Regions from separate parts of the Undibacterium sp. TC9W genome, predicted to be linked through region 2. Evidence: predicted binding sites of a transcription regulator. Region 2 holds the regulator's gene; each other region holds the start of a gene.
The links. The regulator HrcA, encoded in region 2, represses chaperone genes, less so after heat shock. The targets are predictions, from matches to a motif close to TTAGCACTCNNNNNNNNNGAGTGCTAA.
Positions count from the first base shown of each region.

Region 1: the regulator HrcA is predicted to act here: its motif matches at 6,835-6,861, upstream of groES (co-chaperone GroES).
Region 3: the regulator HrcA is predicted to act here: its motif matches at 5,612-5,638, upstream of rpoH (RNA polymerase sigma factor RpoH).

Region 1 covers NZ_JBMPPJ010000002.1:192,443-203,142, reverse strand. The annotation lists gene ACO0LN_RS03205 (ABC transporter substrate-binding protein) at 1-202, opposite strand, end outside; gene coaD (pantetheine-phosphate adenylyltransferase) at 489-1,628, opposite strand; gene coaE (dephospho-CoA kinase) at 1,625-2,266, opposite strand; gene ACO0LN_RS03190 (heavy metal sensor histidine kinase) at 2,401-3,810, opposite strand; gene ACO0LN_RS03185 (heavy metal response regulator transcription factor) at 3,807-4,478, opposite strand; gene ACO0LN_RS03180 (YncE family protein) at 4,539-5,936, opposite strand; gene ACO0LN_RS03175 (DUF305 domain-containing protein) at 6,018-6,398, opposite strand; gene groES (co-chaperone GroES) at 6,926-7,216, shown strand; gene groL (chaperonin GroEL) at 7,258-8,907, shown strand; gene ACO0LN_RS03160 (OPT family oligopeptide transporter) at 9,241-10,700, shown strand, end outside.
Region 2 covers NZ_JBMPPJ010000011.1:116,316-127,015, forward strand. The annotation lists gene ACO0LN_RS16975 (symmetrical bis(5'-nucleosyl)-tetraphosphatase) at 232-1,056, opposite strand; gene hemH (ferrochelatase) at 1,064-2,170, opposite strand; gene recN (DNA repair protein RecN) at 2,185-3,831, opposite strand; gene ACO0LN_RS16990 (NAD kinase) at 3,953-4,846, opposite strand; gene ACO0LN_RS16995 (HAD family hydrolase) at 4,922-5,608, shown strand; gene hrcA (heat-inducible transcriptional repressor HrcA) at 5,653-6,684, shown strand; gene ACO0LN_RS17005 (response regulator) at 6,742-7,125, shown strand; gene fur (ferric iron uptake transcriptional regulator) at 7,193-7,621, opposite strand; gene ACO0LN_RS17015 (outer membrane protein assembly factor BamE) at 7,733-8,263, shown strand; gene dapB (4-hydroxy-tetrahydrodipicolinate reductase) at 8,270-9,076, shown strand; gene ACO0LN_RS17025 (MotA/TolQ/ExbB proton channel family protein) at 9,107-9,763, shown strand; gene ACO0LN_RS17030 (ExbD/TolR family protein) at 9,799-10,242, shown strand; gene leuS (leucine--tRNA ligase) at 10,391-10,700, shown strand, end outside.
Region 3 covers NZ_JBMPPJ010000014.1:141,817-152,516, forward strand. The annotation lists gene ACO0LN_RS19750 (cytochrome c oxidase subunit 3) at 1-187, shown strand, start outside; gene ACO0LN_RS19755 (twin transmembrane helix small protein) at 314-514, opposite strand; gene ACO0LN_RS19760 (SURF1 family protein) at 577-1,290, shown strand; gene ACO0LN_RS19765 (SCO family protein) at 1,325-1,882, shown strand; gene ACO0LN_RS19770 (COX15/CtaA family protein) at 1,916-3,007, shown strand; gene cyoE (heme o synthase) at 3,004-3,888, shown strand; gene ACO0LN_RS19780 (SCO family protein) at 3,885-4,475, shown strand; gene rpoH (RNA polymerase sigma factor RpoH) at 4,651-5,547, opposite strand; gene ACO0LN_RS19790 (cell division protein FtsX) at 5,928-6,842, opposite strand; gene ACO0LN_RS19795 (cell division ATP-binding protein FtsE) at 6,874-7,548, opposite strand; gene ftsY (signal recognition particle-docking protein FtsY) at 7,576-8,706, opposite strand; gene rsmD (16S rRNA (guanine(966)-N(2))-methyltransferase RsmD) at 8,786-9,481, shown strand; gene coaD (pantetheine-phosphate adenylyltransferase) at 9,537-10,034, shown strand; gene ACO0LN_RS19815 (YfhL family 4Fe-4S dicluster ferredoxin) at 10,084-10,350, shown strand; gene ACO0LN_RS19820 (pyridoxamine 5'-phosphate oxidase family protein) at 10,415-10,700, opposite strand, start outside.

The sequences.
Region 1 (10,700 bases), on a different contig from region 2:
ACAAGATCACATAGTCAGGCCGCTTGCCAGCCGGGCGGGCAGCAATTTGCCTAGCGTATTCCAGCGTCTTTAAATGATCGCGTTCAGAATAAATGACTTCGAGATGGATGCCCAGGCTGCGGGCGGCAGCCGACATACCGTTGCTGGCGGTGACCCAGTAGATTTCATCGGATTTACCCGGATTGAGAAAGGTGACGGTCATAGCCATAACCACACAAGGCATGAACAAGGCCATGCAGGCGCACAAGCAAACAACCAAACGATAAATCCACATTCCTGCCTCCGCGTATCCTGTCATGTAAGAACTGCAAATGATGACGGGATCAGTGCCTGTCTTGAGTTCGCCTAGGTGATGGTGAACCGACAGTTTTTTACTCAGCTTCTATTTTCGCGGTTTTCTTGAGCAAAAAGTTGCTCATTCACAAAAAATCACATTTATGTGAATGAGCGGATGTGCCAGGAATACGAATGTGGCCCTGAGAAAAGGGCTATTTCAACAAGGCTTTTTCACGCCTGATATTCACCAGCGCCTGGCTGGTGTAGAGCTCAGCAAACCAAATATCAGAAAACAAGTTGCCAGCTACTGCCTGTGCCTCAAAATGGCTTAATACACGCGCCCTGCCCGCCTGGTAAGTGGCATCATCGACGTCACTGTATTCAAGCCTTACAGTTGACGCGTAGGCATCATAAGTGTCCGCCGCCTGCCCCAGTATCGCCAGATCAACACCGAGCATGGCATCTTTCAAGGGGTGGCTCAGGCCTGCACTCTGGAAGTGATCTGTCACCCGTATCAGGTCAGCCACCTCCTGCGCATGCTCTGATCCCAAGCTGGCATCCAGCCACAACCTGGCACTTTGCTCTTCATTAGACAGACCAGCATGCTTGCCAACAGAGCCGCCATAGACTGCGTCATGGAACCAGAAAGCTTTTTTCAATATTGCTACATCAGTCTTGCTGGCGCCCGTATTACTCGCCCAAGCCGATATCTCACTCAGGCCATGCACCAGGTGATCCAGATTATGATAAGTCCGGCGTGCTGCGCCATAGGCCTCATCACCAGTCAGATAATCAAACCAGTGGTCCAGTTTGCTGGTTTCAACACCAGCCCCCTCCCAAAGTTTTTGCCAGTCTGTACGCAGCCAGCTTTTGATCCAGGCGATATAAGCGGGCATGGGCATGAATTTTTTTACCGTCCAGTGCCAGCCCACTGGTCCCTGCAGGGCCCGCACGAAACTGGAACTGACCGAGCCAAGATCACGCGGTGGCATTACAAAAATAGTCTTGGCACCATCAAGCACATCGACATTGGTTTGCTGTATCAGGTTTTCATAATCAAAGTCTGAGGTATTGCGTATGCCGCGTACCAGATACTCAATACCGTGGCGCTTGGCGGCGCGGGCCGTGTAATCGCCTTTGACGATAACCACACTGACATTGTGCCAGCCGCATTCAGCGACGCTACGCTCGATAATATCCTTGCGTTCGATCGCATCAAACTGCGGCTTCTTGACCGGGTTTTCAGAAATAAAAACCACCACTTCATCTGCCAAAGCGCGGGCCTCTTGTATCACCCATAAATGACCATTGGTGATCGGGTCCAGAGTGCCAGAGAATGCGATTTTTTTCATTGTGTGCTCCAGTGCGACATAAAAGTAAGGTGTTGCTGCAAGACTGCCTGTTCCAGTTCCATGATGTTGCCCTGATTGACGATCATGGCATCGGCGTATTCCTTGTACTGATCCAATGTGGCCTGCATATTGAAAACCTGCCTGATCTCAGTTTCAGTCCAGTCAGGGTTACGCTGACGCACGCGTCGCAGACGAATTTGAGCGTCAGCATGCACCAGCAAAGCGCTATCGTACATGAAGCCGCCAGGTTCATCAGGCAAGAGCGCGGTTGCCCAGATCACATACGGCGCAGTTTGCTGCACAGTCCATTGCCGCATTGCTGCCAGCACATGAGGCTTCAGCAGGCACAGCAAGCGACGATTGGCATGTGCATCATGCGTCAGCACAGCGCGCAAGCTACCACGCCGCAAACAGCCATCTTCTGCCAGTAATTGCGGCAACTCCTGTGCAATCTGCTTCATCACAGGATGTTGCGGGTCCTGATGTATTGCCCTGGCGATCAAGTCAGTATCGATGACGGGCAAGCCCAGTTGCTGAAAACACCTGGCTGCGCACGATTTGCCGCTGCCCATGGGCCCAGTCAGCAAGACCACGCGAACGGGTAAATGTTTGGCAAAGATATCATTCGGAGCTTGCATGTGAGCTATTTTCAATATTTGGTTAATCAACCAATATTTGAAGCCTAATCCAGAAAAGTCCAAAATACAAGTAATTTTGGTTATATAACCAACATAAATATTAAAAAAATTTAATGCTGAATGATCCGCCTCTTTTACGCCGGGAAAAACAACTCCAAAACAATAGCCTGTTCATTCTTGTTATAACTGACACTGATATGTCCGCCATGCAAATCGACAATAGCCTTGACGATGGACAAGCCCAGGCCATTTGATTCTGTATGGCTGTTGCGGGCGCTGTCACCGCGGTAAAAGCGGTTAAACATTTTGTCCAGTTGCGGCTGCTCTATGGCAGCACATTGATTGATGATGCTGATCCTCGCCCCTTCGGTGCTTGCGATGGCTTTCACCCGTATCACCCTCCCGGCTTGCCCATGTCGTATGGCGTTGATGAACAGATTACTGAGTGCCCTCTGCAGCATCAGGGGATTGGCATGGACCATGCCATCAATACCACCGACATCGACAGCAAAATGCATGTCGCGCTCTTGTGCCAGGATGTCGAAATAATCAATGAGCTTGCCCATCTCTGCTGCCATTGATAGCGGCTCTTTTTCGACCACAAAACCTGCATGATCGATGTGAGCGAGAAACAGGATGTTTTCGATGATGCGCGCCAGCCGGGCATATTCTTCGAGATTGGATTCAAGCAGGCTTTCATACTCATCCACCTCCCTGACCTGCGCAAAGGCCACCTGGGTCTGGCCCATCAGGATATTGACGGGTGTGCGCAATTCATGCGCCAGGTCTGATGAGAATTGAGAAAGTTGCTGGAAGCCTGCTTCCAGCCTGTCCAGCATGTCGTTGCATGCAAGGGCCAACTTGCGCAAGTCCGGCGGCATATCTGCTGCTGACAGGCGCAAGGACAGGTTTTTAGGGCTGATCTGCCCGGCCTGACGGCTCATCGTCGCGACAGGCAAGAGGCCGCGTCGCAAGATCAGGTAACTCAATACGCTGGTCAGCAACACCGTCAATGCAACTGCGGCAATCACGCGCAAGAGGTAAGTTGACAGCACACCAGATTCTTGCGTCATCACATAGGCGGCGATGATTTCCACCTTGTCTTTATGATTGCCCACTTCTGCCAGGGCTGCTACCCAGCGTACCCGCACGCCATCATCGCGCTTACCGTCACGCAAGGCAGCGAGCGTCAGTGGCACGCCGAGATCAACCGGCTTCATCGCTGGCGGTGACATCGCCCCGGGATTGACGTTGATGAAAGGCGCATCACCAAGCCTGCGAAAAATACGCACATCCTGTTCATTGCCGAGCATGCTTTCAAACAAGGTGGGGTGTGCTTCCATCTGCTGGATATTGTAGAGATCACGGAAAAGGGTACGGAAGTGCTCTACCCTGCCTATCAGGGTATAGTCAGCACGTTGCTCCAAAGCCTGCCTGGCCGAGGTATATAAATACATGCCAAGACTGCTCATGATGACAAAAACCAGCACAGAAAACAGTGTGGTCGCACGCCGGGTCAGGCTCCATACACGCCAGAAGTTCATGGATTTTCCGCAAACATATAGCCCACGCCACGCACGGTGTGGATGAGTTTTTTCTCAAACGGCGCATCCAGCTTGGCACGCAGGCGTTTGACGGCAACATCAACGACATTGGTATCACTGTCAAAATTCATGTCCCATACCTGGGATGCGATGATAGTGCGCGACAATGCCTCACCCTGGTGCTTGATCAGCAGATGCAGCAACATGAATTCTTTACTGGTCAATACGATGGGTAAATTTTGACGGGTGATTTTATGACGCACGGTATCAAGCTGCAGGTCGGCGACCTGGTAGATGTCGGCATCGCGCCTGACGCCACGGCGCAACAGGGTACGGATGCGCAGCACAAGCTCAGTAAATGAAAAGGGTTTGACCAGGTAATCATCTGCGCCCAGTTGCAGGCCGCGTATCCTGTCATCGACATGGTCGCGCGCAGTCAGGAAGATGACAGGCATATCCTGCTTGCTGCGCAGCGATTGCATCACTGTCCAGCCATCAAGGCCGGGCATCATGACATCAAGAATGACCAGTTCATAGCTTTGCTCCATGGCCAGATGCAGGCCATCAACGCCATTCCTGGCAAGATCAACGGCATAGCCTGATTCGCGCAAACCCTTCTTCAGGTAGTCGCCGGTTTTCTGATCATCTTCTATGACTAATATGGTCATCCGTATCCTGTATGCATGACGCGTTGATGGCCGGATTCTACCATCCGGCCATCGCCTGGATTAATTTGTGCTCACCATCACAGCTAACTCTGCATTCAGTGCCTTACTGCCTTCCATGACAATCAGTCGTTGAGCTTTGATGCTGGCATCTGCCTTTATCGCTTCCCTCACAGGGCCTATCACAGTTGCATTGGCTGCGCCTTTCGCATCGGTCTTCAAACGGCCCAATACGGTGTTTTGCCCATCAAGATAAACCGTATATACAGTTTCTGGCTTGAGCTTGAACAAGGCCACTTCCAGCGCATCGACTATACCCAGATTACGCAACACGACAAAGCCCCTGCCCTCACCATTCACGGGTTTCAAACCTATGTTCACCGGCTCATTATTGCTACGCGGGACCAGATTCGCTGCACCATTGGCACTATCGCCACTCTCGACCACGTTAGATACATACACCAGCGCCTGCGGGGCCTGGCCACCAGCCATGTGGGCAATGACTTTATTGCTGACGGTATCAATGACATCAACGCCATCACCATTCTCCAGCCCGACATACATGCGGCTGTGATCGTCCGACGCCCATATGCCATGTGGCAAGGCTCCGGTTGCAATACTGGCCAGCAATCTGGGCTCTTTTTCTGTCGTGAATACCTTGACGACATTCTCACCGCCTATGGTTACATAGGCCAGTGTCTTGCCATCAATGTTGGCAAAAGCCAGGTGATTGGAAATAAAGCCGGTATCAAACACGCCGGTCACTTCCAGCGTTTTTGTGTCGATGCGGGTGACTTTGCCGACGTCTTTGTGCGTCATCCACACTTGGCTAAAGTCTGGCGTAAATTGCAAAAACGGTGAGAACGGGCTGACCACCTTGATACGCTTGATGACTTCATGCGTAGCTACATCAATCACATCGACCATGGGCGTGAAGCTCGACACCACAAAGGCCAGCTTGCCAGCAGGATGGAATTGCACCATGCCCGGCCCCAGGTCGGTCTGTATACGCCGCGTCTCCTTGAAAGTAACTGGGTCTATGACCGAGATATAGTCTTCACCACGCACAACCACCCAGACCTCTTTACCATCTGCCGTGAAAAAACCTTCATGCGGCGAACGGCCCACATAAGTCGTGCCCTTGACCTTGTTGGTGGCAGTATCAATAAATACTACCGAGTTGGAACCATTGGCTATCGCCAGCAAGGTTTTATGGTCTGGCGAAAACCCCATGCCATGCACATTGATCTGCCCCTTGTACAAGGGCGACAAGACATCAGGACGCGGATTACCGAGCCTGATCTGCCCGACCAGGGTATTGCTGGCGGGGTTGAATACCGAGATGGTATTGCTGTTCTGGTCTGCCGTATATACCCGATCACGCGCCGAAGGCAGGGCCCAGGCTGTGTGTGCGATAAGAGTGCTTGCCGCAATCAATGCGAGCGCTGATTTGTTTTTCATGATGATTTTTTTTGAAGTGAGAGGAATAACCCAGGTTTTAAACTCTGGCGGAGTAACGACTGAGTGACTAATGAGTAAGAACTATTTGCCGGCAGCCTGAGGGTGCTGCTGCAACCAGAGCTGCATGAGTTTGATTTCGTTTTGCTGCTCAGCGATGATGCCCAGTGCCAGGTTCCTGACGGCCGGGTCCTTGCTATACAGTAAAACCGCCTTGGCCATATCGACGGCACCCTGGTGATGAGGAATCATCATGCTCATAAAGTCATGCTCACTCTGACCATTCATGGGCGCACATTTCATACCTTCATCCATAAGCTGCATGGCATCATCCATCAGCGCAGCGAACGGCTTCGCTGTGGTTGCCATGAAAACTGGCTTGCTGCCATCAACTTTATCCGCAGCACAAGCCACAGCGGGGCCATGATGATGTTCATGCGCCATTGCTGGTGAAAAGCACAACATCAGACTGATACCCACGCCAGCACATAAAACTTTGAGCGAGCTACCCTCACCCCGGTCAAAACCCGAAAGGACACCACCTGTTACCATCATCCTGCTCCTTGAAATTTCCATGATTTGTATAAACACAAGCCGCAAACCCATGCGCGACGATGGAAAGTGTAGAAGCCCTGCCTGGACAGAGAGGTGACAGTTAGATGACAGTTTTGTCAGAAAGAGGCGGAAAAAATTTCAAATTAGACAATATCAACCCAATAAATGAGCGGAAATTAATTTCCAAAAGGAAATAAAAATACAATTATTTTGTGAAACCACATCTCAAAAACATGGAAATCATCACAAAATCATGCTGATAAAAACTGCCAAACCCTTGATTATTAAAGAAATATTAGTTTATCCCTTTTTTAGCTCTTGAAAAGCCCAACCCCCGCCCATATACTTAGCACTCGTTGGGAGAGAGTGCTAACAAAGTCTTTCCCCAGCTTAATTGAATTCCAATAGTAATTACTCGCAAATTTAAAGGAGCTAGTATGAACCTTCGTCCCCTGCATGATCGCCTGATCGTGAAACGCCTGGATCAAGAAACAAAAACCGCATCCGGTATCGTTCTGCCTGACGCTGCTGCTGAAAAGCCAGATCAAGGTGAAGTGCTGGCTGTTGGTCCTGGCAAATTGCTGGACAACGGTACTGTGCGCGCCCTGGACGTTAAAGTCGGCGACCGCGTTTTGTTCGGTAAATATTCTGGTCAGGCTGTCAAAGTTGACGGCAACGAAGTTCTGGTGATGCGTGAAGAAGATATCTTCGCGGTCGTACAGAAGTAATCGACATCCACGATATCAATTAAAGAATTCGGAGAATTAATATGGCAGCTAAACAAGTAATTTTTGGTGATGACGCACGCGCGAAAATCGTCAATGGCGTCAACATCCTGGCGAACGCAGTTAAAGTTACCCTGGGCCCTAAAGGCCGTAACGTTGTTCTGGAACGCTCTTTCGGCGCACCTACAGTCACTAAGGACGGTGTCTCTGTAGCTAAAGAAATCGAACTGAAAGACAAGCTGGAAAACATGGGTGCACAACTGGTGAAAGAAGTGGCTTCCCGCACTTCTGACAACGCTGGTGACGGCACAACGACAGCGACAGTTCTGGCACAAGCCATCGTTCGCGAAGGTTTCAAATATGTAGCAGCTGGCTTCAACCCAACTGATCTGAAACGCGGTATCGACAAAGCGGTTACAGCCATCGTTGCTGAAATCAAAACGCTGTCCAAGCCAACAACAACCAACAAAGAAATCGCTCAAGTTGGTTCCATCTCTGCTAACTCCGATGCAAACATCGGCGACATCATTGCAAAAGCAATGGACAAAGTCGGCAAAGAAGGCGTGATCACTGTTGAAGACGGCAAATCCCTGGACAACGAACTCGACATCGTTGAAGGTATGCAGTTTGACCGTGGCTATCTGTCACCATACTTCATCAACAATCCAGAAAAACAATCCGTTATCCTGGAAAACCCGTTCATCCTGTTGTTCGACAAAAAAATCTCGAACATCCGTGACCTGCTGCCAGTATTGGAACAAGTTGCAAAATCCGGCCGCCCACTGCTGATCATCGCTGAAGATGTAGACGGCGAAGCGCTGGCAACTCTGGTTGTGAACAACATCCGTGGCATCCTGAAAACTGCAGCTGTTAAAGCTCCAGGCTTCGGCGACCGTCGCAAAGCCATGCTGGAAGACATCGCTATCCTGACCGGTGGTCAAGTGATCGCTGAAGAAGTTGGTCTGACACTGGAAAAAGCAACTCTGGCTGATCTGGGCCAAGCTAAACGTATCGAAATCGGTAAAGAAAACACGACCGTTATCGATGGCGCTGGCCAGGCTGTTGGTATCGAAGCACGCGTTAAACAAATCCGCGCGCAAATCGAAGAAGCAACTTCTGACTACGACCGTGAAAAACTGCAAGAACGCGTTGCCAAACTGGCAGGCGGCGTTGCTGTGATCAAGGTTGGTGCTGCAACTGAAGTTGAAATGAAAGAGAAAAAAGCACGCGTTGAAGATGCTCTGCATGCAACTCGCGCTGCCGTAGAAGAAGGCGTTGTTCCTGGCGGTGGCGTTGCCCTGCTGCGCGCACGTCAAGCTGCTGGCGAAATCAAGGGCGACAATCCTGATCAAGAAGCAGGTATCAAACTGGTTCTGAAAGCAATCGAAGCACCTCTGCGTGAAATCGTTGCAAATGCCGGTGGCGAACCTAGCGTTGTTGTTAACGCCATCATCAATGGCAAAGGCAACTACGGCTTCAATGCTGCCAATGACACATACGGCGACATGATAGAAATGGGTATCCTGGATCCAGCTAAAGTAACTCGCTCTGCATTGCAAAATGCCGCGTCTGTTGCTGGCCTGATCCTGACTACTGACGCTCTGGTTGCTGAATTGTCTGAAGACAAGCCATCCATGGGTGGTGGTGACATGGGTGGTATGGGCGGTATGGGTGGTATGGGCGGCATGATGTAATAGCTGCTAGCTACTCTTACAGAGTCGCATTGCTCAAAACCCCGCAACGCAAGTTGCGGGGTTTTTTATTGTTTATACAATTTATAGCCTTGCATAATAGATGCCCTAATCTTCATTTTTTGTGCCTGCTAAGTTATGAATCGTCGCAAATAACACAAGACAGCAAATTTTTACACGGTCCGCTTGACAGAAAACATCTGTCGCTTGGATACTGCCGCACCTGAAAGAAAATTTTCATATTTCCGGCTTTGTGTTTCATATTTGCAATGATCTTGCGTATGCATCGACAAGCTGGGCATCATCATCAAGCAAGACAACCGCTTTGGAGAAAATATGGCGCTGCAACAATTAAGCGATGAGCAAATACGAACCTGGACCCGCGCCCAAAAGGACGAGTGGTGGTTTGCCAATATTTACCGGGGTGACATGGCGCAGTTGACCATACGCTCGGCATTCACTGGCTTTTTGCTTGGCGGCATATTGTCGGCAACTGCTTTATACATCGGTGCCAAAACCGGTATCACGATAGGCGTAGGCCTGACCTCAGTCATCCTGGCCTTTGCGATTTTCAAGATACTCGCCAATCTGGGCCTGGCCAAGGATTTCACTATCCTTGAAAACAACTGCACGCAATCCATAGCAACAGCTGCTGGCTACATGACCATGCCGCTCAATACCGTGCTGTCAGCCTATATGCTGATCAGTGGCACTGTAGTCAGTTGGTGGCATCTGGTGGTATGGATGAGTATCTGCTCCATCCTGGGTGTGCTTGTGGCCTTCCCTATGAAGCGCCGCTTTATCAATGAAGACCAACTGCCCTTCCCTGAAGGACGTGCCTGCGGCGTGGTGCTCGATGCGGTATATACCGGCGAAGCTGCGAGCGGCATGTACAAGGCGCGCCTGATGGCTTTCTCTGCGATGTGGACGGCAATCTACCAAATGATCACCAGCGATGGCTGGATGAAACTGATACAGTTCAAAATCCTGCGCATGGACAAATGGGCAGGCATGACAGAAGCATGGCATTTCCAGGAGCGGTTTGATTCTTACTATTACGCCGCTGCCGTCAAATATGACATGCTGATCCCAAAAATCCTGGGTACAGATTTCCGTGCACTGGGTCTGCGCTTTACCCTCGATGCTGCAATGCTGGGCGTCGGCGGCCTGATGGGCATACGTGTCGCCAGCAGCGTTTTGCTGGGCACCATTATCAATTTCGTTTTCCTGGCACCGTGGATGATACAACGTGGCGATATCGTCGAACGGATCGCTCCTAGCGGCAAACTGGTACCTATTTCCCGTACCGAGATCGTCAATCAATGGGGCCTGTGGTGGGCGGTTTCGATGATGGTGGTGGCCTCCTTCATCAGCCTGGCGGCCAAGCCTGAACTGTTCACCAGCCTGTTCAAAAAATCTGACACCAAGAAAGTCGCAGACCAGACCAGCACTGTGCTTGATCATATCGAAGTACCGCTGATCATGTCTTACATAGGTATCCCTGTATTCAGTATCCTGGCTGCCTGGACCACGCATGAGTTCTTTGGCGTACCCTGGCTGATGTCCATCATCACCCTGCCCCTGGTATTCATCCTGACTATCATCTGTGCCAATGCAATGGCGCTGACCTCATGGACACCAACAGGCACCTTGTCAAAAATCACCCAGTTCAGCATGGGTGCGATCGACAGCACCAACCCTGCCAACAATCTGATACCTGCGGGCATGACGGCGGAAGTGGCATCGAATGCATCCAATCTGTTGTCTGATATCAAACCTGGCTACATGCTGGGCGC
Region 2 (10,700 bases):
ACAGAAATGTAAAAGAAAATACTCCGGCAACTGCGAGAATAAAAGCCAATAAAATGGAAGTTAACCCGAAAAAAAATACAAGACCGTAGCCGCTACCATCTTTGGTCGCACGGCCAATAAATATTGAAATTACCAATCCCAATAAGATCAATATACCTTCGTACCAAAATATGCTCATATTAAATTTAATCAGGTCGAGCTAACTATTTAAAAAAAGCACCTATGGTACTTTTATCCCGGCTTTTGCTGCTGCGGACAATCTATCTGTACGACTTGCCTGTCTTCCAGCGCAACGGCAGTCAGTTTACCACCCCAGACGCAGCCGGTATCAAGGCTGATCAGATTGTCACGCAAGATCAGGCCCAGGGTGGACCAGTGACCAAATACCAGCGTGGTTTTTTCACTGGCACGTGACAGATCAAACCAGGGGGCAAAGCCTTGCGGTGCGCTTTCCAGACCATCCTTGCTGTCAAAGTCCATGACGCCATCTGCACTGCAAAAACGCATGCGTGTCAGTGCGTTGATGATGCAGCGTAATCTGTCATAGCCTTCCAGATCATCCTGCCATTGTGCCGGGGTATTGCCATACATATTGCGTAATAAATCCAGCCAGTGTTTACCGCGTAGCTGTGTTTCAACTTCATGCGCCAGTTTCATGGTTTGCTTTGCTGACCATTGTGGGAAGATGCCTGCATGTATCAATAAGTGCTGGTGCTGTGAAATCGCCATGGGCCGGTGTCTTAACCAGTCGAGCAATTCTTCACGGTCTGGTGCTTGCAGGATGTCGTCGAGGGTATCGCTGCGACTTGCTTTGCGTATGCCATTGGCGACAGCCAGCAAATGCAGGTCATGGTTGCCGAGTACGGATTCTGCCCGGCCAGCGATTTGCAAATCGCGTATCAGGCGCAGGCTGGCCAGCGATTTGGGACCACGGTTAACGAGGTCACCTGCAAACAAATATTGCGCATCTGGTTCGGTCTGCTCTATTTTTTTGAGCAGGCTTTGCAACTGGTCGGCACAGCCTTGGATATCGCCGATAAAATAAGTTATTGCCATTGCTGCCTCAGGGTTCTCCACCGAGGCGTTTCGCTTCTGCGCGGCTGATCAGGGCTTGTTGCTTTTGTTGTTCACGCACGCTGGCGGTGATCATGGTAGGCCAGCCTATCAGATGTTGCTCTGCAATTTCAGCCAGGCCGCGCATCCACGCCGGTGATTCATTCAGGCAGGGGATGTAATTGAATTCCTTGCCACCTGCTTTCAGAAAATCGGTCTTCACTTCCATGGCGATTTCTTCCAGAGTTTCCAGGCAGTCAGCGATAAAGCCGGGGCAAATCACGTCTATGCGTTTAACGCCCTCCTTGGCCAGCTTTGCCACGGTGGGTGCCGTGTAAGGTTGCAGCCATTCTGCACGGCCCAGGCGTGACTGGAAGGTGACTACGTAATCATCCTTGCCCAGCCCCAGTTTTTCTGCGAGCAGCCTTGCGGTTTTATAACATTCGCAATGGTAGGCATCGCCACGCAATAAAAAGGCTTTGGGCAAACCATGGAAACTCATGACCAGTTTGTCCGGGCGACCATGGCTTTGCCAGTGATCCATGACCGACACGCGCAAAGCCTGTATATAACCATCATGGTCATGATAATTCTTGACGAAGCGCAGTTCAGGCATGTTCCTGACTTGCTGGTAATGCTGAACGACAGCGTCAAAATTGGAAGCAGTCGTCGTGGCAGAATATTGTGGATAGGCTGGCAGTATCAATATGCGTTCACAACCGTCTGCTTTTAATTTTTGCAAGACTTCCGGTATGGAGGGCGAGCCATACCGCATGGCATAGGCAACTTGCACTTCATGCCCACGTTCACCCAGATAGCCTTTCAATAACGCTGCCTGTTTTTGCGTATGTATTTTCAATGGTGAACCATCCTTGGTCCAGATCGAGGCGTATTTCTTTGCTGACTGACCAGAACGAAAGGGCAGGATAATCCCATGCAAGATCATCCACCAGATCGGGCGCGGCACTTCAACCACGCGCCTGTCCCATAAAAATTGTTTGAGATAACGGCGAACTGCCGATGTCGTCGGTGCATCTGGTGTGCCCAGGTTGATCAGCACCACGGCTGTCTTGGCGATTTTGCCGTGTGAATATTCAGGTTCTTTAAGGAAGCGCATGATGTATTTTTTTCTTAAGATGCCAATAATTCTCTGGCGTGTTTGCGCGTAGTCGCCGTAATTTCTATGCCGCCCAGCATTCGGGCGATTTCTTCCACTCTTTGTTTATTATCGAGTGCTTCTATCTGTGAAACGGTTTTGCCATTCTGGTTGGCCTTGCTGACCTGGAAATGCTGGTTAGCCTGGCTGGCCACTTGTGGCAAGTGCGTAACGCACAAGACTTGCCGGTCCTGGCCCAGGCGTTTCAATAAACGCCCAACCACTTCAGCCACGCCACCGCCTATACCACTATCCACCTCATCAAATATGAGGGTGGGGGTGGCTGTAGCGCAAGAAGTGATGACAGAAATTGCCAGCGATATACGCGCGAGTTCACCACCAGATGCCACCTTGGCCAGCGGCCTTGCCTGCACACCGGCATGGCCTGCGACCAAAAATTCCACCTGTTCCAGTCCATAGGCGGCAGGTTCCACAGGATTGAGTGCAACAGAGAAACTACCGCCACCCATGCTCAGGTCTTGCATTGCGGTAGTGACTGCTGTGCCCAGATCCTTGGCGACTTTTTGTCTGGTTTTGCTGAGTTTTTGCGCCGTTTGCAGGTATGCCAGTCTGGCTTTTTCTTCCTGCGCTTTCAGGGCATCCATATCAGTCGCATTTGACAACTGTGCCAACTGGGCTGACAGCGTGGCAAACTCCTCATGCAGCTTTTCTGGTGCAACGTGAAAGCGCCGTGCCGTGGTGTGGATTGCTTCTACGCGGTTTTCCACTACGCGCAGGCGGGCTGGGTCTAGCTCGGTGCGACTCAGGTAAACATTGAGCGCATAAGTGGTTTCCTGCAAATTGATGCAGGCAGATTCCAGCGCGTCGGTGACTGGCTTGAGCGCCGCATCATAATCAAGCAGCTTCAACAGTTTTTGCTGGATGGTCGTCAGTTGCGACAGGACCGGATGTTCGGATTCAGAAATCAATGCCGCCGCCTCTTGCCCACCTTCCATCAGGCTAGCAGCGTGGGCCAGGCGGCTATGTTCCTGGCTGATGCTTTCCCATTCACCAGGTTTGATTTGCAATTTATCGAGTTCGCCAACCTGCCATTCCAGACGCTCGCGTTCTTGCAGGACGCTCTTGGCATTGGTTTCAAATTCTTCGCGTTGCTTGCTGATATTGCGCCAGGCACGGTAGCGCAAACCAACTTCACTGACATGCGCTTGCAAGCCGCCTTGCATGTCCAGCAAATCGCGCTGTGCCTCGGTTTTCAACAAGGATTGGTGCGCATGCTGGCCATGGATATCCACGAGCATATCGCCAATTTCGCGTAATTGACCAGCCGTCGCGGTAATGCCGTTGATCCACGCTTTTGAACGGCCCGCATTATCGATGGTACGGCGCAAGATCAGTGGCTGATCCTGGTCAAAGAATTCATGTTCTTTGAGCCAGGCGGCGAGTGTTTCATTCACGGCAAATTCTGCACTGATATCCGTTTTGCTGGCAGATTCGCGCACCATGCTGGCGTCGCCACGGCCACCGAGGGCCAGGGTCAGAGCATCGATCAGAATGGACTTACCCGCACCGGTTTCACCGGTCAGCACACTGAAGCCTGAAGAAAATTCCAGCTCCAGCGTATCAACAATGACAAAATCTCGTATGGCAAGCGTGCGCAACATAATGGGCAGACATGAAGGAGTTTGTTAAGAAAATGGTGCCGGAAAGTACCAGCCAGCATAGCGAAATCGCTATTCTAGCAACAGCCTGTGACTTCTGTGTTCGTAAGAGTGGGCGAAAAAATTAATTCAGTGCACCCTCTACCGATGGATATTCATTCCAGTGCAGTTTCTCGCGCAAGGTGTTGTAATAATTCCAGCCGGGAGGATGCAGGAAGGTCACCGTATGGGCAGAACGGTTGACGATAATCCTGTCCTGATGCTGCAGGCTGGCAAAATTTTGCATATCAAAATTCAGGCTGATATCGCGCCCGGCCACTATGGTGATGACGATTTCGCTACTGTCTGGCAAGACAATGGGCCGGTTCGACAAGGCATGCGGCGCAATCGGCACCATTGCAATGCCTGACAGGCTGGGGTGTAGCAGCGGGCCACCGGCAGAAAGGGCATAGGCAGTGGAGCCTGTCGGCGTCGAGACGATGAGACCGTCCGAGCGCTGGTTGTACATGAAGTGTCCATCTACCTCTACCCGCAATTCCACCATCCCTGAGCCTGCACCGCGCGAGACCACGATATCATTGAAAGCCACGCCACTGAAAATCTGGTTGCCATCGCGGGTCACGATGGCCTGCAACAGGCTGCGGCGCTCAGACACATATTTGCCATCCAGCATTTCGGTGATGACAGGGATCATACGGTCAAGCGCAATATCGGTGATGAAACCCAGCCTGCCCTGGTTGATACCAATCAGAGGAATATTGTAGGGTGCCAGTTGCCGTGCTATGCCCAGCATGGTGCCATCGCCACCCACTACGATGGCGACATCGGCCAGCTTGCCTATCTCAGGCACAGGCATGCTGCTGAATTCGCTCAACTGCAGGTATTGCGCTGTTTCTGCCTCTATGACGACGCGGTGTCCCGCACTCGCGAGAAAATTGGCCAGTTCTTTAATCGAGTCAGCAATGCCTGTCGCATTCGATTTTCCAACAAGTGCAATGGTTTTGGCCTGTATTGTCATAAACAAAGGTAGGGTGACATGATGCCTGAGATTAGAACATAATTAGGGCATCTATGAATGGAATGAGTGCTCTTTATGGCAATTAAAGCAGTTTTGCTGGACCTCGATGATACTTTGTGGCCGGTTGCACCGGTTATTCGTCATGCTGAATCAGCCTTGCAGCAATGGTTGCATGAATATGCGCCCGTGGTTGCGCAAAATTACAATGTAGAAAAATTGCGTGAACGCAGGAATGTGCTGGTAGCCAGTGACCAGCGTTTTCAATATGATTTATGGGCCTTGCGCCATACCTTGCTGAAACAGGTGTTTGATGAACATGGGGTCGCTGCCGAAAAAGCCGATCAGGCCATGGCCGTTTTTGCCGACGCCCGTAACAAAGTCGATTTGTACAGCGATGTCAAACCCGCCTTGCAGGCTTTGCATGAAAAACTGCTCCTGGGCACTGTCTCGAATGGTTTTGCCGATTTGCAGGCGATAGGCCTGGCGCATCATTTCAAGGTGTCTATCGCTGCCTATCGTTTTGGCTGTGCCAAACCTGATTCAAGGATATTTCTGGCCGCTTGCCAGGCGTTGGGCCTGAAACCTGGAGAAGTATTATATGTAGGCGATGATTTATTGCTGGATGTGCAAGGTGCGCAACAGGCAGGATTAAAAGGCGGCTGGATGAACCGTCAGGGTTTAAAAATTGAAGATGAGCGCCATCTGCATATCAAGCCGGATGCAGAATTTGCCAATCTGCATGACCTGACTCTATGGCTATGAATTTTTCTATGTTCATGTCAGTCATGAACGCATAAAATGAAACCATGCAACTAGATATCCGCGCACAAACTTTATTAAAAGCCCTGGTCGAGCGTTATATCGCTGATGGCCAGCCTGTAGGTTCCCGCGCCTTGTCCAAAATATCCGGCCTGGAATTATCCCCGGCGACGATACGTAACGTCATGGCCGACCTGGAAGAAATGGGCTTTGTAGCAAGCCCGCATACTTCTGCTGGCCGTATCCCTACCCCCAGAGGCTACCGGGTTTTTGTCGATAAATTGCTTACTGTGCAAGATATCAATGCTACGGGCATGGATACACGCCTGCAATCCAGCTTGCAATCGAATATGAACGCGCAGTCGCCGCAAAAGCTGATTACCAATGCGGCACAAATCTTGTCGTCTCTGTCACAATTTGCCGGTGTCGTCATGACACCACGTACAGAGTCGATTTTTCAGCAGGTTGAATTTTTGCGTTTGTCTGAAAAACGCATCTTGCTTGTGGTCGTCACACCGGGTGGAGAAGTCCATAACCGCCTTTTGTTGACGGATGTCGATTACACACCGACACAATTGGTGCAGGCCGCCAATTACCTGAACCAGAATTTTGGCGGTTTGAGTTTTACCGATGCGCGTTCCCGCATCAATAATGAGTTGCGGCAACTGCAGAATGATATGACCAGGCTTATGCAGGCCGCTGTTGAAGCAGGTAGTAATGCCATGGATGAAGATAATGACGAAGTTGTTATCTCTGGTGAGCGCAATCTGCTGAATGTGCAAGACCTGTCATCAAATATGGGCTCATTGCGCAAGCTGTTCGATATGTTCGAGCAAAAAAACAGCCTCATGCAATTACTCGATGTATCCAGCAAGGCAACTGGTGTGCAGATATTTATCGGCGGCGAATCACAACTTGTACCCATGGAAGAAATGAGTATTGTCACAGCGCCCTATGGGGTGAACGGCAAGATCGTGGGTACCCTGGGTGTGATAGGGCCCACACGCATGGCGTATGAAAGAGTGATACCGATCGTGGACATTACGTCAAAATTATTATCTAATGCCTTAAGTCAATAATACAGGGTAGGAACTGGCGGAGCAGGCAGGCACACATTCATCCGGAGCAGGGTTGCTATGGAAAAGAAAAACGCAAAGATTTTGTTGATTGATGACAATGATGTAACCCGCGAGGTGCTCAGGGTCATCCTGAGGAGCGAGGGGTATCATGTTGTTGGTGAAGCAACTGACGGCGGCAGTGGTTTGGAACTTGCATTGAAGTTGAAGCCAGATTTAATCTTGCTGGATATCGTCATGCCCAAGATCAGTGGCACTGAAATTTTGCCACGTATCAGGGAACTGCTGCCAGAGGCAAGGGTGCTCATGGTGACAGCCAATAAGGATCAGGATACGATTACCGAGGTGGTTAAAACTGGCATACACGGCTATATCCTTAAGCCATTCAATGCACAGAAGATCATAAACACAGTGGAAGCAGTGGTAGCAAAGATCAATAGGTAGGCAGTACGGCGCACGGTGCAGGTAGGCCCGTGCGCTTGCAAGGGGGATCTGGGACTATTTCCCTGGGTTAAGCCTTGTGTTCACAATTGGGCTTGGTGCAGTTGCCATAAATCGCCAAGGCATGCTCGGCAATCTTGAAACCACGCTCCAGAGCGACAGTTTGCTGGCGTTGCTCTATCTCTTGGTCAAAAAATTCTTCCACTCGGCCACAATCGAGGCAAACGAGATGGTCATGGTGTGAGCCCTCGTTCAATTCGAAAATGGCTTTACCAGTCTCAAAATGATTACGGTTTAACAGGCCAGCCTGTTCAAACTGGGTCAGTACGCGGTATACAGTTGCTAAACCGACATCCATATTTTCGTTCAGCAGGATCTTATATACATCTTCTGCTGTCAGATGACGAACCGGGCTGTTCTGGAAGATCTCCAGGATTTTCAGTCGGGGCAGGGTGGCTTTCAGACCGCTAGCTTTGAGGTTGGAGGTGCTGTTTGTCATGTTTTCGATCAAAAAATTGCTATCTGCTTTATGATATCGGGTTTTAGGGCTTGTTGCTCAATTAAGAGGTTATCTATGCAACTGTTGTTTTCAGGTTTAACGCGGAATAAGATGAGCCGTGTAGCGGGTCTGGTAGTGCTGGCTTCTTTGACAGCATGTTCATCACCTATTCCCCTGCTGTCATCGGCTGACAGAACTTCAGTATATGCAACATCTGGCACCCCTAGTGATGCAAATGGTGCACAAGTGGTGGAGCCCACCGGTTTTGGCAAGGTGCTGGCCTTTATTTCACCTTACCGCGTTCCCATACAGCAAGGTAACTTCGTTTCCCAGGAAATGGTGGCACAGTTAAAAGAAGGTATGACACGTGAGCAAGTGCGTTTTATCCTTGGTACAGCCTTGCTGACCGATATGTTCCATGAAGACCGCTGGGATTACCCTTTCCGCCTTACCAAGCCAAATGGTGAACGTATCACCAGCCGCGTGTCGGTGTTTTTCAAGGATGGCACGGTAGCAAAATTTGAAGGCGGCAATTTGCCGACTGAAAAAGAATACCTGGCACGTATTACAGAATCCGCTTTGGGCCTGAACCGCGTGCAATCGGTGATAGAGACCGATGCGCCGAAGAAAAAAGAGAAATAAGCTGTTATGACTGCACTCAAAATTGCCGTGGCCGGGGCTTCTGGCCGTATGGGGAAAATGCTGGTCGAAGCAATCAGTAATGCCGGTGATATGGTCCTGGTTGGCGCGCTGGACGTGCCTGCTTCACCAGCCCTGGGTACGGATGCTGCGGCCAGTCTGGGCAAGCCTTGCGGCGTGAACATTACTGCTGACCTGGCAACTGGCCTCGCAAATGCCGACTACCTGATCGATTTCACCCGCCCTGAAGGTACGCTCAAGCATCTTGAATATTGCGCTGCTCACGGCGTCAAGATGATTATCGGCACCACGGGTTTTGATGATGCTGGCAAGGCAGCGATTGCCGCTGCCGCAGAGAAAACCGCGATCATGTTTGCGCCGAACATGAGTGTAGGCGTAAACGTCACCATGAAGTTGCTGGAAATGGCAGCCAAGAGCTTCGCCGAAGGTTATGACATCGAGATCGTTGAGGCACATCACCGCTTCAAGGTCGATGCCCCTTCAGGCACTGCCCTCAAGATGGGCGAAGTCATCGCCGATGCGCTGGGCCGTGACCTCAATGAAGTGGGCGTGTTTGCCCGTGAAGGTGTGACGGGTGAGCGCGACCCGTCTTCCATCGGTTTTGCTACTATCCGTGGCGGCGACATCGTTGGTGATCATACGGTCTTGTTCGCCGGCATAGGCGAGCGTGTCGAAATCAGCCACAAGTCTTCCAGTCGTGTGACTTATGCCCATGGCAGCTTGCGTGCAGCCCGTTTCTTGCAAGGCAAATCTACAGGCCTGTATGATATGTACGATGTCCTGGGTTTTCGTTAATCAGTCTGTAATAGTACGTGTGACCTCTACATGAATTCTGCAATCGCACATTATTGGGAACAGGCTGACGCACTGGGTCATCTGGTCGGTTGGTTATTATTGTTGATGTCGGTACTGAGTTGGACATTGATACTGATGAAGGGCTGGAGTTTCTGGCGTATCCGTAAAGCAGCCCCAGGCTTGCGCGCCTTCTGGCGTGCGCCCAGCCTGGCCGATGCCTTGTCGTCGCTGCGCCAAACTGATCAGTCCAAAATATTCATCACCCTGGCAGATGCTGCGCATGCCGCCAGTGACACGGCCCAACGCAGCGCCACCTTGTCTGCCAATGCCGGTCTTGGCGAAATACTGACGCGCAGCCTGCGCCAGGAGTTGCAAGGCCTGACAGTCAAACTGGAAACCGGTTTGAGCTTTCTCGCCTCAGTCGGCGCAACGGCACCTTTTGTTGGTTTGCTGGGTACAGTCTGGGGTATTTATCGCGCCTTGACGGCCATCTCATCCAACGGTGTGGTGCAAATCGACCAGTTGGCAGGGCCAGTAGGCGAAGCCCTGATCATGACAGCGTTGGGTTTGCTGGTAGCGATACCTGCCGTGCTGGCTTATAACGCCTTTAATCGCATTAACCGCATTACCCTGGCTGAGCTGGATGGATTTGCATTTGACTTGCATGCCCACATGAACAAGTCTTGAATTAAAAACAAAAAAACCGTCCCCAAAATTAAAAGATGACATTCGGTCAATTTCATACGCCGCGCGAACCCTCATCCCGTCCCCTGACTTCCATGGCGGACATCAATGTCACGCCCATGGTCGATGTGATGCTGGTTTTGCTGGTCATCTTTATCATCGCTGCCCCTTTCATGACGCATGCGATCAAATTGGATTTGCCGCAGGCACAATCGGCCCCGGTGGCTGAGCAGGCAGAGTCCGTACGTATTTCCTTTGATGCTGACGGCATCCTTTACTGGGATAAGCAGGTACTGGCCATGGCTGACCTGGAATCCAGGCTGGCCCTGCTGGCGAAAAAGAACAAGCAGACAGAAATCCAGTTGCGGGCTGATAAGGCTACCCGCTATGAAATTATCGCCCAGGTTATGGCGGCAGCCCAGACGCAAGGGTTGGCCAGGATTTCTTTTGTGACCGACAGCAAACAAGCCAAAAAACCGTAATTGTCACGGTTCAGTCATTACAAGACTGCGCTACACCCTGTAAAACGGCTCCAAGAACCTTTGCCCGTCAGGCTTTCCTCAATAATGTGCCTGAACCAGTTATAATCAAAGGTTCTGAGTCATTTCCGCATCTACTTCTGCTTACGCCATGCAAGAAAAATACACGCCCTCTGACGTCGAACAATCGGCGCAATCCCATTGGAAAAAGATCGATGCCTATACGGCAGTAGAAAACAATCCACGTTTCCCTAAAGGCAAGTATTACGCTTGCTCCATGCTGCCTTACCCTTCCGGCAAGCTGCACATGGGCCACGTGCGCAATTACACGATCAACGACATGCTGGCACGCCAGTTGCGTATGAAGGGCTATAACGTCCTTATGCCTATGGGTTGGGATGCTTTTGGCCTGCCAGCAGAAAATGCTGCGATTGCCTACAAAAAATCGCCAGCAGAATGGA
Region 3 (10,700 bases), on a different contig from region 2:
CATGCTGACCGGTTTCCATGGTTTCCATGTGACCATGGGTGCGATCATGTTGTCGGTGGTCTTGTATCGTGTCATGAAGGGCCATTTCACACCTGAGCACCACTTCGCATTTGAAGGCGCTGCCTGGTACTGGCACTTTGTTGATGTGGTCTGGCTGGGTCTGTACGTTGTTGTTTACTGGCTGTAAGCAAGCTTTAGTAGCAAAAAATAGCGTAAAAAAGCCGCACAGTTAGTGCGGCTTTTTTACATATATGGAATTGTCTGAATAGCTGGTGGTACTGAAACCAGTCCGTCACTAAAATTCGGGCTGGATTTACCTGATACCGGTAGGTTGTATCAAGCCAAAATGATTGGCCAGCAGGATCAGCAAAAACAGCGTGATAGAAAAACCTACCCGAAATGCCAGTGCCTTGACCGTGCGATTGCTTTTCCCCTTGTCTTTCATCAGGTAAACCAGGGCAGACCCCAGGCTGAACAGGATAAGGAAAAAAGCGATGGCGACAAGAATTTTCATATTCGGTTATTGTTGGTGCTTTTAATTGATCGACTCTTGCATTGTAATGCCTTAATACCTGAATGCCTATTTCCTTCCGTTTCCGCCTGATCCCGTTTATTGCCTGTCTGCTGCTGGCCAGCCTGGGCATCGCTTTGGCGCAATGGCAGACCCGCAGGGCAGAAGAAAAAGAAATGCTGGCAGCACAAATGGCCGAGCGCCAGCATTTGCCTGTACTGATGTTGAATGCGCAAACGCCACCCGGACAGTTGCAGGCGTTTCGCAAGCTGCAAGTCAGTGGACAATTCATACGCGAATGGCCCTTGTATCTGGATAACCGCCCTCTGCAGGGAAAAGCCGGTTTGTATGTGCTGATGCCTTTCAAGCTGGCCAATAGCAGTAAATATGTCTTGATTGCCCGTGGCTGGCACCCGCGCGATGCACGTGACCGTATGCATATGCCAGATATTCCTGCCGCTGGTGGCCAGGTCGTGCTGGAAGGCATGCTCAGGGACAGGCTAGAGCGGGTAATGCAACTCGGCCAGGCCGAAGTGGTCAAACCGGGCAGCCTCTTGCAAAATATCGATGTGGAAGCATTGGCAAAACAGACGCGCTGGGATTTTTATCCCTTTGTGCTGGAACAAACTTCCTTGGAAAACGATGGTCTCTCGCGCGAATGGCCGATGCCTTCGGCAGGTGCTGACAAGCACAGGGGCTATGCCTTTCAATGGTATGCGCTGGCTCTGATGGCCTTCTTATTCTTTGTTGTTACTGGATTTCGTCGTGGAAAAAACTGAAAAGCAAAAGTCGCGTGGTCGCTGGAAATTATTGATGGTGCTGGCAGTCTGTGCTGCCCCCATGGTTTTTTCCTATCTGGCTTACTATGTCATCAAACCTGAAGGCCGCACCAATTACGGCACTATTCTTGACCCGCGCAATTACCCCATGCCCAAACTGGCCGGGCATCTGCTGGGTGCAGCGGCGACTGATCCCGTGATTGGCCTGGAAGCCTATAAAGGCAAGTGGCTGATGCTGCAGGTAGATAGCGGTGCCTGTGCTGAGGCTTGCCAGAAAAGAATGTATGACATCCGCCAGTTGCGTACCGCCCAGGGCAAGGAAATGGACAGGATAGAGCGCGTCTGGCTGATCACCGACGATGCCCCCATTGATACCATGCTGATACGCCAGCATGATGGTGCACGCATGCTGAAGGTCGATGCAGCCGCCCTCAAGGCCTGGTTGCCGACTGAAAGCGACACCCAGATCAGCGACCATATTTACCTGATCGATCCGCTCGGCAATCTGATGATGCGGTATCAAAAAAATGCAGATGCCAACAAGATTAAAAAAGACCTCAGCAAATTATTGCGTGCGTCAGCGATAGGTTAAAAGATAGCTTAAGCGATAGGTGAAACAATAATCATGTGGTTGCAGATTGCATTGACAGCACTGATGGTCGCAGTAATACCGGCGGCTATGGTGTTCCTGTCCAGGGAAAAGAATAAATACCGCAAGCTCATCGCGGTGACTGTCACGTTGACTTTTGAGCTCATCATGTTTGGCGCATTTACCCGCCTGACAGACTCTGGCCTGGGTTGCCCGGACTGGCCGGGTTGCTATGGCCAGTCCAACCCCTTGCAATCTCATGCTGCGATCAAGGCGGCAGAAATTGCCATGCCCACTGGCCCCGTGACTTTGCAAAAAGCCTGGATAGAAATGGTGCACCGCTATCTGGCCATGAGTGTGGGCATACTGATTATTGCCCAGATGGCTATTGCCTGGGTACGCCGCCGGCAGCTTCCAAGCAGCCCCTGGCTGGCAACTTTCCTGCTGTTCTTTGTTTGCCTGCAAGGTGCATTCGGCGCCTGGACTGTCACCCTCAAGCTGCAACCCGTCATAGTGACCACTCACCTAATCCTCGGCATGGGTTTGCTGGCACTGCTCAGTGCCAGTCTGGAACAGCAAAGCAGCTCGCTGCCGGGCCGCAGCATTGCTGCCGCCGATGGCAGGCGCATGCTATGGCCAGCCAGCCTGGCTTTAGTGCTGGTGTTTGTGCAAATCAGTCTGGGTGGTTGGGTAAGTACTAACTATGCTGCCCTGGCTTGCCAGGACTACCCCATGTGCAATGGCCAGGTCATACCGGCGATGGACTTTGAACATGGTTTCAGCCTATGGCGCCAGCTGGGCCAGACTGTGAATGGCGATTACCTGCCTTTTAATGCCCTGGTTGCCATACACTGGGTGCACAGGAACTTTGCCTTGCTGGTAGTCGCAGTCTGTCTGTGGGCCGCGTTCAGGGCGCGCAAGATTACCGGGCTGGAAAAGCTGGGCCACCATATCTTGCTCGCGATTGTTGCCCAATTCATCATCGGCATTTCTACCGTCTTTTTTTCCTGGCCTTTGCTGCTGGCAGTTTTGCATAATGGGATGGCTGCCATGCTCGTGCTTTTGCTGACCATGTTAAACTACCGCATAAGGCATGTGAGCCTTGCCGCTGCCAAAGATAGATCATGACCACTTTAAGTTTGCCTTCCAACCGACTGGCTCAGTACTGGGCTTTGACCAAACCCCGTGTGACTCAGCTCGCGGTATTTTGCGCCGTCATCGGCATGTTCCTGGCGACACCGGAGTTGCCTGCCTGGCGCGTAGTCGTCGCTGCCACTGTAGGTATCTGGCTGCTGGCAGGCGCTGCTTTTGCCGTAAATTGCCTGGTGGAAAAAGAAATTGATTCCCGCATGGCCAGAACAGCACGCCGTGCGACTGCCCAGGGTGAAATCACTGTGCCACAGACCCTGGTGTTCTCGGGTGTCATCGGTGGCATGGGCATGTGGGTTTTGTATACCATGGTCAATCCCCTGACCATGTGGCTGACATTTACGACCTTTGTTGGCTATGCTGTCGTTTATACCATCATCCTGAAACCGGCAACACCGCAGAACATCGTCATCGGTGGTTTGTCAGGTGCCATGCCACCCGCGCTGGGCTGGGCAGCAGTGGCAAACGATGTGCCCATGCAGGCCTGGTTGCTGGTATTGATCATCTTTGTCTGGACGCCACCGCATTTTTGGGCGCTGGCCATGTACAGGCGCGATGATTACGCGCGTTCCGGCCTGCCGATGTTGCCGATAACGCATGGCCTGGAATTTACCCGCTTCCACATCTGGCTGTATACGATAGCGCTGTTTGCCACCACCATGCTGCCCTATGCGGTGCACATGAGCGGTCTGATTTACCTGATAAGCGCGATTATTCTGGGCGTGATCTTCCTGTGGTATGCGTGGCGCATTTACAAGCACTATGATGATGTACTGGCACGCAAGACTTTTGCCTATTCTATTATCTACCTGTCCCTGCTGTTTGCAGCTTTGTTGATTGATCACTATATCAAGCTATGAAAATTCTGAAGCACCTCGCCAGTATGCTGATGGCGCTGAGTTTGCTCGGTTTGGCGGCTTGCATGCCAGCCCAGGAAAAATTCAATAACACCGATCTGACTGGCCTTGATTACGCCAAAGACTTTGCCCTGACGGATCACAATGGCAAGCAGCGCACCCTGGCAGACTTCAAGGGCAAGGCGGTAGTCATCTTCTTTGGCTATACCCAATGCCCGGATGTCTGCCCGACCACCATGGCAGAAATGGCGAGTGTCATGAAATTGCTAGGACCTGATGCCGACAAGGTGCAGGTCCTGTTTGTGACCCTGGATCCTGAACGCGATACCCAGGCTTTGCTGGCCAACTATGTCCCCAATTTTGACAAACGCTTTCTGGGTTTGTTTGGCGATGCTGCCGCAACGGCCAAAGTTGCCAAAGAATTTAAAGTGTTTTATCAAAAGGTAGAAGGCAAAACACCCGGCAGCTATACCATGGACCATACAGCGGGTAGTTATGTATTTGATCCTCAGGGGCGCATCCGTTTATTCTTGCGCCATGGACAGGGAGCAGAACCTGTTGCCCATGATTTGAAAATCCTGCTGAAGTAAGGCGGCAAAGAATACAAAGCAGACGGCACTCTGGCCACGAAATTGGCGGCGAAATTGGCCGCGAAATCGACCACGAATAGTCCCGCACCCGGCCACAAAAATGGCCACAAAGCCGCTGGATAAAACAAAAGGCACTCTCGCGAGTGCCTTTTTCTTTTGCTACAGCATGTTTTGATTATGCAAAGCTGCTGAGGCTGCCCTTCATTTTCTTCAGGGCTGCGCTTTCGATCTGGCGTATGCGTTCGGCAGACACACCGTATTCATCGGCCAGTTCGTGCAGGGTGGAGCCTGTACCATCATCATTTTTCAACCAGCGTGATTCTATGATGTGGCGTGAGCGTGCATCCAGTTTGGACAGGGCAGATTCCAGGCCTTCGCTTTGCAGACGGTCATACTGGCGTGTTTCCAGCACACGGGTAGGTTCGTCGGATTCAGTCTTCAGATAAGCGATAGGAGCGAACTTTTCATCGTCATCATCCGTTGGTGCATCCAGAGCAATATCGTGGCCGGACAAACGCATTTCCATTTCGATGACTTCTTCGCGCTTGACATCCAGCGTTGATGCCAGTGCATCAATTTGCTTTGGTGTCATCGCGTCCAGGCCTTCTTTATGGCTGCGCAGGTTAAAGAACAGTTTGCGCTGTGCTTTGGTCGTTGCTACTTTGACCAGGCGCCAGTTTTTCAAAATGTACTCATGCATTTCAGCCTTGATCCAGTGCATGGCATAGGACACCAGACGTACACCCTGGTCAGGGTCAAAGCGTTTAACGGCTTTCATCAGGCCGATATTGCCTTCCTGGATCAAGTCAGCATGGGGCAAGCCATAGCCGAGGTAACCGCGGGCGATCGATACGACCAGGCGCAGATGTGACATAACCAGTTGCTGCGCAGCAGCCAGGTCATTGTCATTACGCAATTTGTTCGCAAAGTCTATCTCTTCCTGATGCGTGAGCATAGGCAGACGATTGACTGCAGAAATATAGGCATCAATATTACCCAGCGTGCCACTAAAACCTAAAGCCAGCGCTGTGCTGTCTGTTGCAGGGATCAATTGTGTCGATGTAGTTGCCATTTTTCCTCCTTATTGCTGCCTTAAGAGTATCAATTACTCCTTTTGGCACTTTCAAGTTCCTATATTAGCACTCTCTTGAGAAGAGTGCTAATACTCAGATTCTATGAAGTTCATCAAATAAATCTATTGAAAAACAAGCATTCATTTACAACATGTATAGTGCTTAGATAGATGCCTGGGTGGAAAGTTGCAATCAATTCGATGCAAATTGTAAAAGCCTGTTGCAAAAATCACGATGCGCAGACTGCTGCAATGGTGCACGATCACTAGCGACTAATAGAGAACACTAGTAATCACCAAGTACCAACAAGCTTCAGCACTATGAAGACGAAGCAAGAACAGATTTATTGTGCGCTTATTGAGCAAATGGCGCGAAGAATTCAGCTTGCGCGCGCCAATTGCCTTCTTACCGACAGAAAAACACCAACCAACCCAAGCAACATGCTAACAGCCAATAGTATGGCGCTCTGTACGATACCCAACGGAGCAAGGTGAAATTCCGATGCATATAATTTAGCAAATTCTGCAATTGCCTTGTTCAAGGGTTGCAGGGATGCCGCAATCAGGCCCAGTGCGAGGCCACCTGCCAGCAAGCCCAGCAAGGCGCCGGTATAGTAATAAGGCTTGTGAATGAAACTATTGGTCGCACCCAGCAGGCGCGATACGGCAATTTCTGCCCTGTGCGAAATCACTTGCAGGCGGGTGGCATTAAACACCACGACCACCACCACCACACCCAGAGTGGCAGCCAGGAACAACAAACCAAGCTGCATGATTTGCACCAGTGCTGCCAGGCGCTTGACCCAGGCGGAATCGAGTTGCACGACATCGACATCCTGCATTTGCTTTATTTCTTCGACCAGCGCCTCTATCTTGCCCGCATCACTATTCGACATGGACAAGACATAGGCATCAGGCAGCGGATTGCCACCCAATGTAGATAAGACTTCTGCCAGGTTGGATGATTGCTCGAGACTGGCCAGGGCCTTGTCCTTGGGGATGAAGTTCAGGTTGGCCGTAATGTTTTTCTCTTTCAGCAATTTTTTCAGTGGTATCGACAAGGCTGTGGCCGTTGCCCTCGGTGTGTCCGGGCTGACGAAGATGCTGATCTCAGGTTCTATGGACAGTTGCGACGAGATGGGACGTATATTTTCTATCAGGGTCAGGCCGGCGATGGGCAAGGCCAGCGCGATCGCCACTACCAGCACATTGAACAGGAAATTACCCGGGCTGCCACGCAAATGGCCGAACGCGCTCTTGATGGCGAACAAGTGTTGACGAAACCAGTTGGTCATGAATTCTTCCTTGTTATTCTGTACTGCAGGATCAGGCGGCCAGCGAGGATTTCCAGGTACTGACTACCTGGCCCTGGCTCAGGTAAATCACGCGGCTGGCCTGATCGAGAAATTGTTCATCATGGCTGGAGATAATGCAGGTGACACCGGCGCTCTGGAAAGCCTTCAGTGCACCCAGCACCTTGTTGGCATTGTCACGGTCCAGAAAGGCGGTAGGTTCATCCGCCAGAATGATCTGCGGCCGGTTGACGATGGCACGGGCTATCGCCACCCGCTGCTGCTCACCACCGGATAAAGCCAGCGGCAGGGAATAAGCCTTGTCTGGCAGGCCAACTTTTTCCAGCGCAATGCGGGCACGGGTCTCAGCTTCAGCGTGGGAAGCGCCGGTGACGATGATGGGCAGCATGACATTCGCCAGCACATGGCGGTCAGTCAATAATTTTTGGTCTTGCAAAATCAGGCCCAGCTTGCGGCGCAGATAAGGCAGGCTGCTGGCTTTGAGTTTGCCTATGTCCTGGCCATTGACCTTGACATGCCCTGACGTCGGTTTTTCTATGCCTGCAATCATCTTCAGCAAGGTCGATTTACCGGCACCAGACGGGCCAGCCAGGAAAATCAATTCACCGGCAGCAATTGATAATGAAACATCCTTGAGTGCATAAACATCTTGCGAATACTGTTTGCTGACGTGTTCAAATTCAATCATGATCGCGTTTGGCCTTTTTTTGTGCAATTAACTGAGCAGGGCGTCAACAAATTCCTGGGCGTTAAATGGTTGCAAATCTTCAATCTGCTCGCCTATACCGATGAAATACACAGGTACAGGGCGGTTCTTGGCGATTGCTGCCAGCACGCCACCTTTGGCAGTGCCATCGAGCTTGGTGATGACCAGGCCAGTCAGTTGCAGGGCATCGTCAAAGGCCTTGACCTGGGCCAGTGCATTCTGGCCAGTGTTGCCGTCGATGATGAGCAAGACTTCTTGCGGCGCGCCATCCATGCCTTTGGCGATAACACGTTTGATTTTTTTCAATTCTTCCATCAGATGCAACTGGGTAGGCAGGCGGCCAGCCGTATCTACCATGACTACATCAGTGCCACGGGCGCGGGCAGATGCTACTGCATCAAACGCCACTGCCGCCGGGTCGCCGGATTCTTGCGAGATCACCGTGACATTATTGCGCTCGCCCCAGATCGTCAGTTGTTCACGTGCCGCAGCGCGGAAGGTGTCGCCCGCAGCCAGCAAAACCGATTGCTGATGGGTTTGCATATGCTTTGCCAGCTTGCCTATGGTCGTGGTTTTGCCCGCACCATTGACGCCAGTGATCATCATGACCAGAGGTTGATAACGGCCCAGTTCCAGAGGCTTTTGCAAAGGCGTTAACATTTCCAGCAACAAGACTTTGAGGGCAGCTTTGACTTGTTCGGCATCGGTCAGCTTTTCTTCCTTGACCTTTTTCTTCAAGCCATCCAGCAGGAACTGGGTAGCTTCGACGCCAGCATCCGAGGTCAGCAGGGCAGCTTCGAGTTCTTCATACAAATCATCATCAATGCGGGCACCAATGAAGAGGGTGGTAAGATTCGAGGATGTTTTGGCCAGCCCGGCTTTCAGGCGGCTTAACCATGAGCGTTTTTGCTCAGGTTCTTGCGGCTTGGTAGCAAGCACTTCTGTCAGTGCAGGGGTTTGAGCTGGTGTAAGGTCCACCGCAGGGGCAGTATTAGCAGCAGGGACAACGGCAGCATGGCTGGCTGGCGCTGTGACAACAGTCACAACTGGCGCGGGCTCAGCCACAACAACGGGTGCCTCTTCTTTGGGCTTCTTTTTGAAAAAACTAAACATCGGGATATTTGGGAGTGCGGGCGGCATATAGCCAGCCCTGATATTAGAATGCTGCCATTTTAACAGACAGCGCAAGATAAACAGATTTAGCCGTAGCAAGCATGCAATGAAAACAAATAGTAATAAAAAAACAAAAAACACGGCTGCAAAAGCAGCACCGGTAAAACGTCAACACCATCAAGTCCGCATCATAGGCGGCGTGTGGAAGCGCAGCCTGCTCAGTGTTGTTGATGCCGAGGGTTTGCGTCCTACGCCAGACCGCGTCAGGGAAACTCTGTTCAACTGGCTCAATCACTTGCTGCACAATAACTGGAGCGGCGTGCATTGCCTGGATTTGTTCGCTGGCAGTGGCGCTCTGGGTTTTGAAGCCGCCAGCCGTGGTGCAGCGCAAGTCATTATGGTGGAAGCGCATACGCCAGCTTACAGGCAACTGGAACAAGTCCGCGATAAATTGCAAGCCAGCCAATGCAAATTGCTGAGGGCAGATGCACTCAAGGCAGTCGAGGGCATGGCAAACCAGGCTCAGAAAATGGATGTGATCTTTCTTGATCCTCCTTTTGAGCAGGATTGGCTGGCGCGCATCCTGCCAGCCTGCGCACCATTATTGAGCGCTAAAGGCTGTATTTATGTCGAATCAGAATTTTCGCTGGAGGTATCTTCTGGCGATGCAGCGACAGATGAAAAATTAGCTAAATTATTAAACGAATGGCAAGTTATCCGTGCCGATAAAGCCGGTAGTGTGTACTTCCATATACTGCAACGCAACATTTTGCCGCATGAGGCGCACGAAAATCAGGCATAATGCCTGCTCAACTTGGTGCATATCCTTATGCAGATTGCGAAAAAAGGGAGTGAAGATGGTCACAGCCGTTTATCCGGGAACATTTGATCCGCTGACACGCGGTCATGAAGATCTGGTGCGTCGCGCATCCGGTCTTTTTGATACTTTGGTGGTGGGTGTGGCGGATAGCAAAAGCAAGAATCCATTTTTCTCCCTCGATGAACGTCTGGAAATTGCCAATGAAGTATTGGGACATTATCCGAACGTGAAGGTAGAGAGTTTCTCCGGTTTGCTCAAAGACTTTGTGCGCAAGAATGATGCACGCGTCATCGTGCGTGGCTTGCGCGCCGTGTCTGACTTTGAATATGAATTCCAGATGGCAGGCATGAACCGTTATCTGCTGCCTGATGTAGAAACCCTGTTCCTGACCCCGTCTGATCAGTATCAATTTATTTCAGGCACCATAGTGCGTGAGATCGCCATGTTCGGTGGTGATGTATCAAAATTTGTGTTCCCTTCAGTCGATCGCTGGCTGAAGAAGAAGGTCGCATTGCTGGCCGAGAGCAAGTCTTAAAGCAAGTACTGAAGTACATTCAAGTAGTACATGAAAGTGAAGTGACAACATGGCCCTGATGATTACAGACGATTGCATCAATTGTGATGTCTGCGAACCCGAATGCCCTAATGACGCCATTTACATGGGGCCGGAAATTTATGAGATTGACCCGCATAAATGTACCGAATGCGTAGGCCATTATACTGAGCCGCAATGTCAGCAGGTTTGCCCGGTCAGTTGCATTCCTTTTAATCCTGAATGGCGCGAAACGCCTGAGCAGTTGCAGACCAAATACGAACTGCTGCAGGAAAAACAAAAGCCGCAGCTAGCATAAGCGATTCATCAATCGCTTATGCTGCTCTGCGTTGTACTACCTATTGAAGCATGCTATGGCAAGCTTACGGACGCAAACTCCCATGCTCGCCTATGTTTTTCGGCTGCTCGCCAGTAATGGCTGCCTTGGCCATCGCAAACAATTGCGTCATCTTGCTTGAGCCACTATCCCAATATTCTGCCGCATGTATCTGCACTTTCAATAACATCAGATGTGGGTCATCCACACCTTCAGGGAACCATGGCTTGGCCATGACATTCCACAACTCTTCTGCTTTCTGACGGTCACGCAAGACTTCTGCACGACCTGAGATGGAGACATACAGGCTGTCATCGACATCAGCAAAACTC